Regions from separate parts of the Shewanella woodyi ATCC 51908 genome, predicted to be linked through region 2. Evidence: predicted binding sites of a transcription regulator. Region 2 holds the regulator's gene; each other region holds the start of a gene.
What was found. Region 2 encodes MetJ, which represses methionine synthesis genes. Its sites were predicted from a motif close to TAGACGTCTAGACGTCTA; they were not measured.
Positions count from the first base shown of each region.

Region 1: the regulator MetJ is predicted to act here: its motif matches at 1,959-1,976, upstream of serA (phosphoglycerate dehydrogenase).
Region 3: the regulator MetJ is predicted to act here: its motif matches at 2,401-2,418, upstream of metK (methionine adenosyltransferase).

Region 1 covers NC_010506.1:4,737,866-4,742,755, reverse strand. Annotated here, with positions in the region: gene ygfZ (tRNA-modifying protein YgfZ) at 1-502, opposite strand, end outside; gene serA (phosphoglycerate dehydrogenase) at 637-1,866, opposite strand; gene SWOO_RS19970 (DUF2238 domain-containing protein) at 2,033-2,635, shown strand; gene SWOO_RS19965 (helix-turn-helix transcriptional regulator) at 2,911-3,576, shown strand; gene exeM (extracellular exonuclease ExeM) at 4,231-4,890, shown strand, end outside.
Region 2 covers NC_010506.1:864,308-869,197, reverse strand. Annotated here, with positions in the region: gene SWOO_RS03210 (bifunctional aspartate kinase/homoserine dehydrogenase II) at 1-691, opposite strand, end outside; gene metB (cystathionine gamma-synthase) at 713-1,879, opposite strand; gene metJ (met regulon transcriptional regulator MetJ) at 2,112-2,426, shown strand; gene SWOO_RS03195 (sulfite exporter TauE/SafE family protein) at 2,538-3,272, shown strand; gene SWOO_RS03190 (conjugal transfer protein TraF) at 3,486-4,679, opposite strand.
Region 3 covers NC_010506.1:1,165,860-1,170,749, reverse strand. Annotated here, with positions in the region: gene tkt (transketolase) at 29-2,020, opposite strand; gene metK (methionine adenosyltransferase) at 2,547-3,701, shown strand; gene SWOO_RS04460 (cysteine hydrolase family protein) at 4,095-4,697, shown strand; gene SWOO_RS04455 (sensor domain-containing protein) at 4,698-4,890, shown strand, end outside.

The DNA.
Region 1 (4,890 bases), 2.1 Mb from region 2:
ATAGTGGCTCAGAAGGGGCATTCTCTATAATGATAATAAAGCGTTCGCCATCTTTAAGCAGTACACCGCCTGGGATCTCAGTTAACTCTTGGGTGATCTCACCAAAGTAGTTATTTACCCACTCCTGTGCCTGCTCTCCAGCTACGCCTAAGATGGTCCAGTCTGCAGATACATCAACAAGGTCAGCCTTGCTGAACACGGCGTATTTAGCCAGTTGTGGTAGATCTGCCGCCAAGGTATCTTTTGGCATCATCATAAAGAGGGCATCTGCAACCGAGAAGGTTCTGAAACTGGCCAGCATCTTTCCTTTAGGATCGCAGTGAGCACCCCATCTCCATTGGTTGCTCTCAAGTGAGCTGATATCTGTGGTGACCTGCCCGTGAATGAAGCTACGGCCTTGCTCGCCAGTCACACTCATCAATCCCATATGAGACAGGTTAGCAAAGATAAGTTGAGCGGATTCACTCGGATTCCAAGCGAGCTGAGAAACAGACTGGGTCATATTGTTATCCAAAAAAGGGGCTTATGTGAGTAGGATTGTAACGCCAAATAGGGGCGACGGATATAAATCGGGCGCACAATTTTTACATTGTACGCCCGATATTTTTAGTTTACCGCTGTGTTCTTTGTATAAGCTTAGTGAAGTAGACGAGTACGAATAGTGCCTTCAATGGCCTTCATCTGCTCGAGTGCTTCATCGGCTTGGTCTGAATCCACTTCCATCACAACGTAACCAATTTCAGCCGTTGTTTGCAGATACTGGGCCGCGATATTGATCCCTTTCTCGGCAAACGCTTGGTTAATCTTGATCAACACGCCAGGGCGGTTGTGGTGAATATGCAGCAGACGTGAAGCATCTTTATGCTGGGCCAACGATACCTCAGGGAAGTTCACTGCGGTCATGGTTGATCCATTATCAGAGTACTTGGCCAACTTGCCAGCAACCTCGATACCTATGTTCTCCTGTGCTTCCTGAGTGCTGCCGCCCACATGTGGGGTTAAGATTACGTTGTCTAGACCACGTAGCGGGCTAATAAACTCATCATCGTTAGACTTAGGCTCTACAGGGAAAACGTCGATGGCTGCACCAGCTATCTTTTCAGCTTTAAGCGTTGATGCTAGAGCGTCAATGTCGACCACAGTACCGCGAGAGGCGTTAATTAAGATGCTGCCTTTTTTCATACAAGCCAGCTCTGCTTCACCGATCATCTCTTTGGTTTGTGGGGTCTCAGGAACATGCAGACTGACCACATCGGCAAGAGACATCAGCTCCTGCATCGAGTGGATCTGCTGGGCATTGCCCAGTGGTAGCTTATCTTCGATATCGAAGAAAACGACACGCATACCTAAGGTCTCGGCTAGGATCCCTAACTGAGTACCAATATGGCCATAACCTATCACACCGAGTGTTTTGCCACGGGCTTCATAGCTACCGGTTGCACTCTTAAGCCAACCACCACGATGAGCCATGGCATTACGCTGAGGAATACCACGAAATAGCATGATGATCTCGCCAAGTACCAGCTCTGCCACACTGCGTGTGTTAGAGAAGGGCGCGTTGAATACAGGCACACCGAGTTTCTCAGCATAGTTGAGATCGACCTGATTAGTACCGATACAGAAACAACCAATTCCGACCAGTTTCTCCGCCTGACTTAATACCGCTTCAGTCAATTGAGTCCGTGATCTTAGGCCAACAAAATGCGCATCCTTTATCGATGCCTTGAGTGCCTCTTCTCCAAGAGATGCCTTGTGGTATTCGATGTTGCTGTAACCAGCACGCTTGAATACATCTACCGCTGATTGGTGGACGCCTTCCAAAAGCAGGATCTTGATCTTATCCTTGTCCAGCGAATGTTTCGCCATGATTTAGGTACCCTCTTCAATTATTGGTATTATGGTTATTTTTATAGACTGTCTGTTGTCCGGCACCAAATTAGCACTTTTTTTGTTCAGTGTGGAGGGCTAGATGGCTAAAGTTATTATTCTTTCCCTAGAACAATAGAGATAATACATATAAGAGGTTCCAATTTTGAATAAACAGCATATTTGGCTGACTATTTTCCTATTAGTCCTGATTTGGTCAGGTATTAACCCTAAAGATCAATTTACCTGGTTTTTAGAAGTGGCCCCAGCTTTGATCGCTTTGCCTGTGATGTTCTTTACCCGAAAACGCTTCCCTCTGACACCTATGCTCTATGTGTTGATCCTTATTCACTGTGTTATTTTAATGGTGGGAGGCCACTATACCTATGCAGAAGTGCCGCTATTTGATTGGATAGCCGATGCCTTAGGCAGTGACAGAAATAATTACGATAAGGTGGGGCATTTTGCCCAAGGCTTTATTCCAGCTTTGATCGCCAGAGAGGTATTTATTCGCAATCAGGTGGTGAAGCCTGGTGTTTGGTGCAGCTTTATCTGTGTCTGTTTTGCGCTGGCTCTGTCGGCATTTTATGAACTGATTGAGTGGTGGGTTGCCCTGTTAACTGGCGAAGATGCCGAGGCGTTTTTAGGCACCCAAGGTTATATTTGGGATACTCAATCGGATATGGGCATGGCGTTATTGGGCGCTATAGTGGCGCTGTTGGTACTTGTTAAGACCCATAATAAACAGCTTGCGGCACTGAATGATTAGTCGCCTAGCTTGCTTAGGTTTATATAGTATATAAAATAGACTTCTTATAGCTAACTTTATGATTTATATGCTTTGTAAGTGTTTATGGCGTGAGTTGGCAGTTTTTTACGCTCTATTTAACCTTGATTTAATAAGTTTTTCACTTGAGGTTACAAGTAATACTATTCAAATCGCTTAAAACGAGCCATCATGGGTAGGAGTCTGTTAGTTGTAGGTTCAGTGAATGAGACGGTTTATGCGTTATCTAGGGATTAGCTTTTCAGGGAGGAAAGTGGATGAGTAAAGTAGATGAGTTGGTCTTTCTTCATCAGGTATCGACACCATGTAACTTAGCAATTTTAGCTGAGTCTATCGGATTGAAGACACGGATTGTTAAGCAGGTTTCTGAGCTTGAACCACTCAGCGATCGTAATAGTTTCTACCTCGTGGGTCAGGAGGGCGCAGCCCTAGACAATAGAGGGATCCCTCTGTTGGCGATTCGTCTTGTTTCCCACGTGCCTGTTGCCCTCTACCAAGTCGATAGAAAAAAACTCGACCCAGCCTCTGCATTGCTGCTGGGGATCCGTGGGTTGCTCTATTCAGATCAGCGTATGGATCTGATGTTGACTGGCTTAAGAAAGATGGTGGCGGATGAGCTTTGGTACGATCGTACCTTGATTAGCAAGATGTTCCGTCAACTGGTTGATCGTTTAGAGACCAGTGATGACTACTCCCAAGATGCCGAAGAGATACTGCAGGTATTGACTAAGCGGGAGCGAACCATCATTCAATTGGTTTCAAGTGGCGCTAGAAATAGGGAGATTGCTGATAATTTATGTATCAGCGAACATACGGTTAAAGCACATATCTCCTCGATTTTCAGAAAGACACACTCTCGTAATCGTGTTGAACTGCTTAGGTGGGCACAGACCTACGGCGATCATCTGGCACTGTGTTCTTAAAGTTTTAAAATAATAAACGGCGATAACGCCGTTTTTTATTATCTAGTTTCGCTCTAATACCTTATCTCCAATACTTCCTCTTATATAAATATAAAACAATCAAATTCAGTTTTTATAAATTAAGCTATCCCTTATTTGATGGTTTATTCTCCAGCCTCTGTAAGTTGGTGTTCTGGCTTAAGTTGATGATTCTTTAAGGCTTAAAATATTTCTGGTTTGACCTGTTCTTACAGCTGATTAATGCTGCTTGTTTTTTCTTTTTATAACAAATGCTTACTGCTCAAAATGTGACTGGTTCATCTTTTTTTTGTCACAAAACTCTGTGACAATTGTCGCGCACGTTAATAAAAATTAGCGGACTTATACCAACCAGGATAAGAAAGTGATCTACTCAGAGTACTTTTGGGCAAACTAATTCAAGGCGAATGGACGATGGAATGGTTATTCCCTTGTGAGTTCATTCAACGCAGAAGTAGGCAGCCAAAAATACTCCTAACAGGCGAGCCTTAGCGCATCCGATGCTGCGTTAACGAGCTTAAACGTAGAGCAACTATGTTCTTCACTCGTTGCCTTGCCTCAAAAGCGCTAAACATTCGCTGAGCGATCACCTCTTTATTCTGATTGGTATCAAAAATAATAATGGGGTTGAAAAAAATGGATAATGTTAAAAAATTGTCAGTGCTTGCACTGTCAATAGCCGCTGCTTTGCCTGCTGTGGCCAATGCTGATGTACTTATTAGCGAATATGTTGAAGGTTCCGGTTATAGCAAAGCGGTTGAAATATACAATTCAGGATCGACGGCCGTTGATCTGACAGGTTACTCCCTCGTTTACTACTCAAAGGGCGAAACAGCTCCTAAAAAAATCTTAGATCTCAGTGGTTCTCTTGGGGCTAATGCCATTAAGGTGATCACCAATAACCATAAAGATAACGCTATCGTATTAGATGCTGCTGTAGACTCACAGAGCGCTGCTATCTACTTTAATGGCGATGACAAGGTTGGGATCTTAAAAGGCGATACCTTAGTTGACCTGTTTGGTGAAGTTGGCACAACAGGTGATTGGGCCAAAGATATCACTGCTGAGCGAAATGCTAATGTCACGGCTGCAAGCTCAACCTATGTTGAGAGTGAGTGGACCACAAAGGCAAAGAACACTTTTAGTGGCTTAGGTGCCCGCAGTGGTGACTTTGGTGGCGGAACAGGGACAGATCCGGAAGTACCAGCCTTTAGTTGTGTTGGTGAAACCATCACACCTATCTATGAAGTGCAGGGCGTAGGTCGTGTAAGCCCGCTGATTGAAGAGGGCAAGTTC
Region 2 (4,890 bases):
CGGCATTAAATACCCCTTCAACATCGGTCCAGATTGTCACTCGACCGATATTAGCAAGGCTTGCGATTAAGGTGGCGCTGTAGTCTGAGCCATTACGGCCAAGCAGTAGAGTCTCACCTTGGCTATTGGCACAGATAAACCCGGTGATAATCAGTCTCTCATTGGGACTATCATCCACACGTTTAAGCACTCGAGCACGGGACTCATCAACCCTTATTTGAGGAATAGCCCCCTCATCGGCAATTAACAAACTTCTAGCATCAATATCGCTCGCCGCTACACCAGACTCTCGTAAAAGTGCAGCTAATAAACGTGCTGACCAACGCTCACCGAAGCTCACCACTTCGCTACGCTTGTACTCATTAAGGGAGTCGAGAGAGAACAAGCTTATCAGCTGGTACTTATCGATAGATAAACGTTCGCGCAAGCTCCTTGCCTGCTCATTAGAGAGCAACTGCTCAATCAGGTTCTGTTGAAAACTGATCAGCACCTGTAGCTCCTCTTGCCACAGCTGAGACGAATCTTTTAACGCCAGTAGCTTATAAAGAAAATTGGTGCTCTTACCTGCGGCAGAGACAACGACTAAATCATCGCTATTGCCGTGAGTGAGAAGGATATGAGCCACGCGGCGGTAACAATCAGCATCAGCCAGACTAGAACCACCAAATTTATGTAAATGACCACGCGCCATCTCTAACTCCTACTAAACCAATTAACAGCTGGCTGCAGATGCAGCAGTAAGCCCAGCTTGAATATCTGCAACTAAATCATCAGCATCTTCAATACCGACAGAGAGGCGAATAAGGGTCTCTTTAACCCCTGCCTCGGCTCGTGCCTCTGGCTCCATCGCTCTATGGGTCATTGTCGCAGGAACCGCGACTAAACTCTCTACCCCACCTAAACTTTCTGCGACAGAAAACACAGAAAGTTGCGCTAAAAAGGCAACTAACTCGGCCTCTCCGCCTTTTAACTCGAAACTGAGCATAGCGCCAAAGCCTTTTTGCTGCTTAGCGGCAATCTCGTGACCGGGATGATCTTTAAGCCCAGGATAATACACCTTGTCGACGGCGCTACTGTTTGTCAGCACCTCTAGCACTCGCTCAGCATTAGCTTGATGCTCTTTAATACGGATAGGCAAGGTTCGAAGACCACGTAGAGCCAGATAGCTGTCAAACGCCGAACCTGTCAGCCCTAAGGTGTTTGACCACCAATGCAGCAACTCACCAAGTTCTGGATCTTTCGCCACTACAGCGCCACCTACAACATCACTATGGCCATTAATATATTTAGTCGTTGAGTGGATCACGATATCAGCCCCTAGAAGAAGTGGCTGCTGTAAAATGGGAGAGAGGAAAGTGTTATCGACGACCACAAGTGCTTCAACCTCGTGACTTGCTTGCGCAATCGCCTCGATATCAACCACCCTTAACAGTGGATTCGATGGCGTCTCAAGCCAAACCATCTTAGGTTTTAGTGCTATCGCCTCACTTAAAGCCTGACTGTCAGTTTGATCAACCACCGCCAGCTTAAATTGACCCTTTTTAGCCAAATTAGTGAATAATCTGTAGCTACCACCATAACAATCGTGAGGTACTACAAGCAGATCGTCTGGACCTAACAAGCTAGTGACCAAAGTGATGGCTGCCATTCCCGTACAGGTTACGACGCCAGTGGCTCCTTTCTCAAGGCCTGCAATGGCATCGCCAAGAATTGAGCGAGTTGGATTACCTGAGCGACTGTAATCAAAATCTCTTGGGTTTTTATGCCCATCGAAGGAGTAATTAGTGGAAAGATAGATCGGCGGTACTACGGCACCATGTTGGGTATCGGACTCAATCCCCTGACGCACGGCAATCGTGGCTAACTTACGTTCGGTCATCTACTGCTCCTAATACTGACTACTGCACATCATACTTCATATCGATTAGAACAAAGAGATGTCTGGACGTCTAAATGTACCTAAGAGTTACCTCTTCGTCAACCAATTAGACGTTTAGACGTCCGAACATATGGAAATCTATTTGCATTTAATGGAAATAAGAGGCAATAATTTGACTGTACAAATTAAAGGGTTAAAATCTGCCCCGAATTTTGAATTTACAGGTGAGTCAATGACTGAGTGGAATGGCGATTACATCAGCCCCTATGCTGAACACGGCAAAAAGAATGAACAGGTAAAGAAAATTACTGTTTCCATTCCTTTGAAAGTACTTAAGGTACTGACTGATGAACGCACACGTCGTCAGGTCAACAACCTTCGTCACGCCACCAATAGTGAGCTGCTATGTGAAGCTTTTTTGCATGCTTACACTGGCCAGCCACTGCCTAACGATGAAGATCTTTCAAAAGATAAGCCTGACAGCATCCCAGCGGAAGTAAAACGCTTAATGGATGAGATGGGGATTGAGTGGGAAGATGTCGAGTAAGCTTTTATAAATATATACTCACCTCAGGGACCGCAATGCGGTCCCTGTTTGTTTTACTTTGTTCTTTTTATATTAATTTTCAATATTGTGCTCGGCTAATGGACATTCAATGTGTTTGAGTTAATCGCACCTACCACCTTGCTACTGGCATCTATCATCATCTTCTTTGGTGCACTGACTCAAAGCTTAATTGGCTTTGGTCTTGCTGTTGTGGCCTCGCCACTGCTCTACATTGTTGACCCTGATCTCGTTCCAGCTCCCGTGATCATCATGGGGTTTACTATCTCGTTACTGACCCTCTTTAGAGAACGTGGTGCTTTGGAGTTTAACGGCCTGCAATACGCACTACTTGGTCGTATTCCTGGTGGCTTTTTAGGTGCTGCTTTACTCATATTTGCTCCTCAACCGATACTGGGACTCGCCATCGCTGGGATCGTAGCCGCAGCCGTGATCTTAAGCCTAATGAAGTTTAATTTAGTCGTGAATCGCAAGAATCTATTTGCAGCAGGGGTCATATCTGGTGTATTTGGTAATATAGCGGCCATTGGTGGCCCACCATTAGCCATCTTACTCTCAGGTAAAGATGCCAACCAATTCAGAGCAGCGCTCTCAGCTTTCTTTATCTTCAGCTCCACCATAGCCTTAGCCATCTTAGCCGTGACAGGATTACTAGAGTTAAAACAGCTTTGGTTATCACTGCTACTGCTTCCTTCGGTGATATTAGGCTACTTAGTGGCTGGCAGGTTGGTCGGGAGAGTAGATAAAAATAAAACACGCAGCATGACCTTGGTACTTTGCTCTATCAGCGCATTAGTGTTGACGATAAAATCGTTAATTGAGCTGTAAAAACGAGATGCTCCGAGAGCGTGACTTTGTCACTGCTAGTGCGTATCAGCGATACTTCAAGAGTGACCTTCGCTCTTCGAGAAAGAGAAGTGACACAAACCTACGACGTATTGCTTGTACTCGCAGCCAACTTGTTGGCACACTCAAAGGAAACTCGTTCACTCTCGCAACTAAGCTATCTCTAAATGGCCCTGCAAACGCCCTTCTTAGCCGCTAAAAATGATATGAGGTTTGCAGCACACCACCAATAGCATCATCGCTACCCATCATACCGGTAAAATCTAAGTAAAATGTCTGCCCAATAGAGAAGCCAGTGCCTAATGAGTAGATATTGGAAGTATTGTCCTTCATATCGTGTCGATAGCCCATGCGCAGCGCTAACCAGTCCAGAGCCCTCACTTCACCACCTAATCGCCAATACTGAGTTCCCTCTATCTCATCGAAACGTTTATGGGTATTTAAATCGATATCAGATGTTAATGTCAGACTCTCCCAGTCATAGGCGATTCCAGCGGTAAATAGGGGCTCAACCTGATAGGTAAACTTACGTCCTTGAGCCTCAACCGTATCCACATCTTGACTGATTAAGTTACGCCCAGATAAGCCGACAACCAGCCCCTCAATGGGCTGCATCGCCACCCCAATATCCAGATTGAACGTGGACTCATCGTTACGATATTTGGAGTCATTAAAATCACTGGACTCGAAGTTATTTGCGCTTACCACATAGTTATAGGTATCGATGCGCTGAAACTTAGGGGATACCCCAACCGATATCGGCATATTAACGATTGAGAGTGGAAAACTAATTGCCACACCTAAATCCGAAACGGCCCCCGCAACAACAGCCCCTTGAGAATCAAGATCAGACACTTCTGGAGGATTATTAGGATCTATCACAGTTAGAGCATCGATATCTGATTGTTCAATGGCAGTAACACCAATGGCATCGATATAACTTTTATAGAAGACCGCCATTGGCATCTTATCGTTAGGGATCACCAGCGAAAAACCAACGCCAGCACTGACATAAGCAGTGTTATCTTTTAGCGACTCTAGATCGTTAATCAGATCTGTGCGAAATCGATCGATAGCAGCGGCATTCGAAGCGTTAATCGCAGCCTCTAATCCATCATAGGACTCCTCTAACGCATCAAACTTATCAATCATCTGATCTTTATCTGCACCATCGGCGCCAAGTACCGGTAAAAGTAGGGAGAAATCATTAAACTGTGGCGTTTGCAGTGCTAGAAGAGCTGGATTAATAAAGGCTGCACCCTCGCGGTTAGATGACGCCACACCCGTGCCTCCCATAGCGTCACTACGGGCCTCATAATATTGCTGACCAGCCATGGTGGTGAAAGGTAATAACAAAGCGAAGTACACTGCATATTTTAGCTTTTTCATCCATTCATCCCTTATCTTTACTTATCATTATTCACTGAAGTTGTGCCTTGGAAATTAAGCGTGATTCAATGGGAACCAAAGACAAAAAACAGTGGAATTTAAAGATAGTTCAACAATCGGAATTGTGTGTGATGAGCGCTCAAAAAACAAACAGAAATAACAAATAAATATCTCAATCTCTAACAAAGGTTTTGCACTCTCTTTTGGCTAA
Region 3 (4,890 bases), 300 kb from region 2:
AACCATTGATAGAATAACCAATGACTTTTTAAAGAGCGTTAACTGTAGCAACGACGTTTTCAACAGTGAAACCGAAGTGCTTCATCAAATCACCACCTGGTGCTGATTCGCCGAAGGTTGTCATACCAACAACCGCGCCGTCGAAACCAACATACTTGTGCCAGAAATCAACGTGAGCCGCTTCGATTGCAACGCGCTTAGTAACGCTACGTGGCAGTACAGACTCTTTATAAGCTGCATCTTGCTTGTCGAACTCGTTAGTTGACGGCATAGAGACAACGCGAACCTGCTTACCTTGCTCTGTCAGTGCAGCAGCAGAATCAAGAGCCAGTTGCACTTCAGAGCCTGTAGCAATAAGGATTAGCTCTGGCGTACCAGCGCAATCACTCAGTACATAACCACCTTTAGCCACATTTGCTAACTGCTCAGCGGTGCGCGCTTGTGCTTTCAAACCTTGACGGCTAAAGATAAGCGAAGTTGGCGCAGTACGGCGCTCGATTGCACTCTTCCAAGATACAGCAGTTTCCGCCGCATCACATGGACGCCATACAGTCATGTTTGGTGTCATACGTAGGTTAGCAAGCTGCTCTACTGGCTGGTGAGTTGGACCATCTTCACCTTGACCGATTGAATCATGGGTGTAAACGAAGATATTTTGGATACCCATCAATGCAGACATACGTACTGCGTTACGTGCGTACTCCATAAACATCATGAACGTTGCACCATAATTGATGAAACCACCGTGAAGTGATGCACCGTTCATGATACCGCTCATGCCGAATTCACGTACACCGTAGTAGATGTAGTTACCAGCAGGATCGTCTTGAATACCTTTAGAGCCAGACCAAAGCGTTAGGTTAGAACCAGCAAGGTCTGCTGAGCCACCTAGCATTTCAGGTAGAATTGCACCAAATGCACCAATCGCATTTTGTGATGCTTTACGGCTAGCAATGCCTTCCGCTTTATCTTGAGACTCTTGAATGAAAGCCTGTGCCTTCTCTTCAAAGTCAGCTGGTAGTTCGCCCGTGATCACACGACGCTTATATTCAGCTGCTAGCTCAGGGAAAGCCGCTTCATATGCCGCGAACTTATCGTTCCAGTTTGACTCATTCGCTTGGCCCGCTTCTTTAGCGTCCCAACCTGCGTATACGTTTTCTGGGATCTCGAATGCATCGTGGTTCCAACCAAGGAATTCACGTGCAGCAGCAATCTCAGCATCACCTAATGGTGCGCCGTGACAATCATGGCTGCCAGACTTGTTTGGTGAACCAAAACCGATAGTGGTTTTGCAGCAGATCATTGTTGGCTTGTCTGTCACAGACTTAGCTTCTTCGATAGCAGCACGGATAGCATCGCTATCATGGCCATCAACGTTAGCAATTACATGCCAGCCGTATGATTCGAAACGCTTAGGTGTATCGTCGGTGAACCAACCTTCTACATGGCCATCGATAGAGATACCGTTGTCATCCCAGAACGCCACTAGCTTACCAAGACCTAAGGTCCCTGCTAGTGAACATGCTTCATGAGAGATACCTTCCATCAAACAACCATCGCCTAGGAAGCAGTATGTGAAGTGGTCAACGATATCGTGGCCAGGCTGGTTAAACTGAGCAGCCAATGTCTTTTCAGCAATCGCCATACCCACAGCATTACTGATACCAGCGCCTAATGGACCTGTCGTAGTTTCAACACCTGGCGTGTAACCATATTCAGGGTGACCCGGTGTTTTTGAGTGCAGTTGACGGAAGTTTTTAAGCTCTTCGATAGGCAGTGCATAGCCAGTCAAATGAAGCAAAGAGTAGATAAGCATAGAGCCATGGCCGTTTGATAGGATAAAACGGTCACGATCAACCCACTCAGGGTTATTCGGGTTATGCTTAAGGAAATCATTCCAAAGCACTTCAGCGATGTCAGCCATCCCCATTGGTGCACCTGGGTGACCTGAATTGGCTTTTTGAACGGCATCCATGGTTAACGCACGGATAGCGTTTGCGAGTTCTTTACGAGATGACATGCTCTCTCCTGCTTGATTTTTTGAGGTCTAGAGCAACGAGCACTATATCGATCAGCACTTATTTAACCATCGATGCTCTACGGCAAATTTGGGAGCCATATTTTCACCTACATAGCACCTTGACGCAAATGTTTATTGCCCTAATGGGCATTTTACTGCCTCATCAGCAAAATAGCCGCCAACAACTCATGGCCCATCAATCGACATTTACACTTAACAACAAAATTTTTTCCAAAGATAGAAAGCAAAACAAAAATATATAACCACATAATAATAAAAGATAAAGTAACAGCAGGTCGGATAGGGGAATAGACTTAATGTCACAATTTCGAGGAATAATTCATCATCGGGGGTGATAAGAGGGCAATAATGGATTATTATAGCCGTCTAGATGTAAATACTTCTATACCCAAGCGGCTTCATGATGCTGAGTTCTATTCTAAGCAGATGATCTGTTCGCCCCCGATGTATGTGGCTTGAGAGCTTGGGTATGCATTCAAATAGTTCAACGACGAGATTTCCCACCATGGCAAAGCACTTGTTCACCTCTGAGTCAGTATCAGAAGGTCATCCAGATAAAATAGCCGATCAGATTTCTGATGCGGTATTAGACGCAATACTTGAGCAAGATCCAAAAGCTCGTGTTGCGTGTGAAACTTACGTTAAGACCGGCATGGTCATGGTAGGTGGTGAAGTCACAACATCTGCTTGGGTTGATATCGAAGAGATCACCCGTAATACAGTTCGCGAAATTGGTTACACACACTCAGATATGGGCTTTGATGCAGACTCTTGCGCCATACTAAACGTTATTGGTAAGCAATCTCCTGATATCAACCAAGGTGTTGATCGCGCAGATCCTAAAGAGCAAGGCGCTGGTGACCAAGGTCTAATGTTTGGTTACGCCAACAATGAAACCGATGTATTCATGCCTGCACCTATCACTTACTCGCACATGCTGGTTAAGCGTCAATCTGAAGTACGTAAAGACAAGACACTTCCTTGGTTACGTCCAGATGCAAAGAGTCAGGTGACTTTTGCTTATAACAGTGATGGCAGTATTGCCGGTATCGACGCGGTTGTTCTCTCTACACAGCACAGTGAAGATGTGACTCAAGCAGACCTTATTGAAGGTGTAATGGAGTCAATCATCAAGCCAGTATTACCGGCTAAGTGGTTATCTAAAGAGACTAAATACTTCATCAACCCAACTGGCCGTTTCGTTATCGGTGGTCCAGTAGGTGACTGTGGTCTAACGGGTCGTAAGATCATCGTTGACACATACGGCGGTATGGCACGTCACGGTGGTGGTGCTTTCTCTGGTAAAGATCCATCAAAAGTTGACCGTAGTGCGGCATACGCAGCACGTTACGTGGCTAAGAACATAGTTGCAGCAGGTCTAGCTGATCGCTGTGAGCTTCAAGTCTCTTACGCGATTGGTGTGGCGGAGCCAACGTCAATCAGTATCGAAACATTTGGTACTGCTAAAGTTGCTGAAGAATTACTGATTGATCTGGTACGTCGCCACTTCGATCTACGCCCATATGGCTTAACAGAGATGTTGAACCTAGCTCGCCCAATCTACAAGTCCACAGCGGCTTACGGTCACTTTGGTCGTGAAGAGTTCCCATGGGAAGCGACTGACAAAGTTGAAGCTCTGCGCGCAGACGCTGGTCTTTAATCTTCGCCGCTTAAAGCCTTACGCTTTAGCCCACAAAAAACCGCCTTCTGGCGGTTTTTTTATACCTATCACCATGTCGATTACGATAATCCAATTGCCTAATTGCTTTCACAGAAAAGACATAAAGCCAGATAAAAAAATCACAAAACATCAAAATAAAAGCACAAAAAAATGAAAAAGCCACAATCTGAACTATAATCACATACCAAACCAGATATTTACTCAGTTATTAATTATTTGCTAACGAAAGTAAGTAACACAGTGCTACTAGGCCCCTCCTTTTAACAATAAAAAATCAGAGTTAACTATACTAATAAAGACCCTGTAAACCGTAATGTTTAATAGCAAAGCAGATGAACAAAACTTAAGTTCAGTTAAATAGCGGGAATTGTCATGAATATTCAAAATACAGCTCTACTCTTAATCGGCTATCAAAATGACTATTTTGCCAAAGACGGTATTCTTCACAGTGCTCTGGAAAACTCAGATCAAGTCGGCACAATATTATCTAATTCACTGAAGTTAATTAAAACTTTACTTCCGACTGATGCCGTCATCGCCGCCACGCCTATCATATTCACTCCCGATTATTCCGAACTCAACGATCCCATAGGTATCTTAAAAATAATCAAAGATAACGGTGCATTCAGATCCAATACCGTAGGTGCTGCAACAATTGACGAAGTAGAGTCTATGTCAGCCGATATAATCACCTTACCGGGTAAACGGGGATTAAGCTGTTTCTCCAATACTGAGCTACATAAGGTGTTGCAGGAGAATAAGATAACAGATGTCATTATCGCAGGTGCTGTCACCTCTCTGTGCATTGATACTGCGGGTCGAGAAGCAGCTGACCTTGGCTATCGCGTTACCATAATATCCGACTGTACGGTGGCAAGAACCACCTTCGAGCAGGAGTACTACCTCAATGAAATCATGCCTCTTTACGCTAACGTGATGTCATCAAAAGATATTGAAAAATCCTTAGGACTATAGATGCCTGATGGTTTGAAAGGACCCAGCTCAAGCGAACTCCTATCGCAGGCACAAAACAGGTTGATTGAGCATCTGCAAGCATCAGAGAAACGCTACGAAGATTTAGTGGGACATCTACGTGATGTAGTCTTTCATCTCGACTTAGCACTCAAGTGGACATTTCTCAATCAGGCATGGCATGGTATGTCTGGTT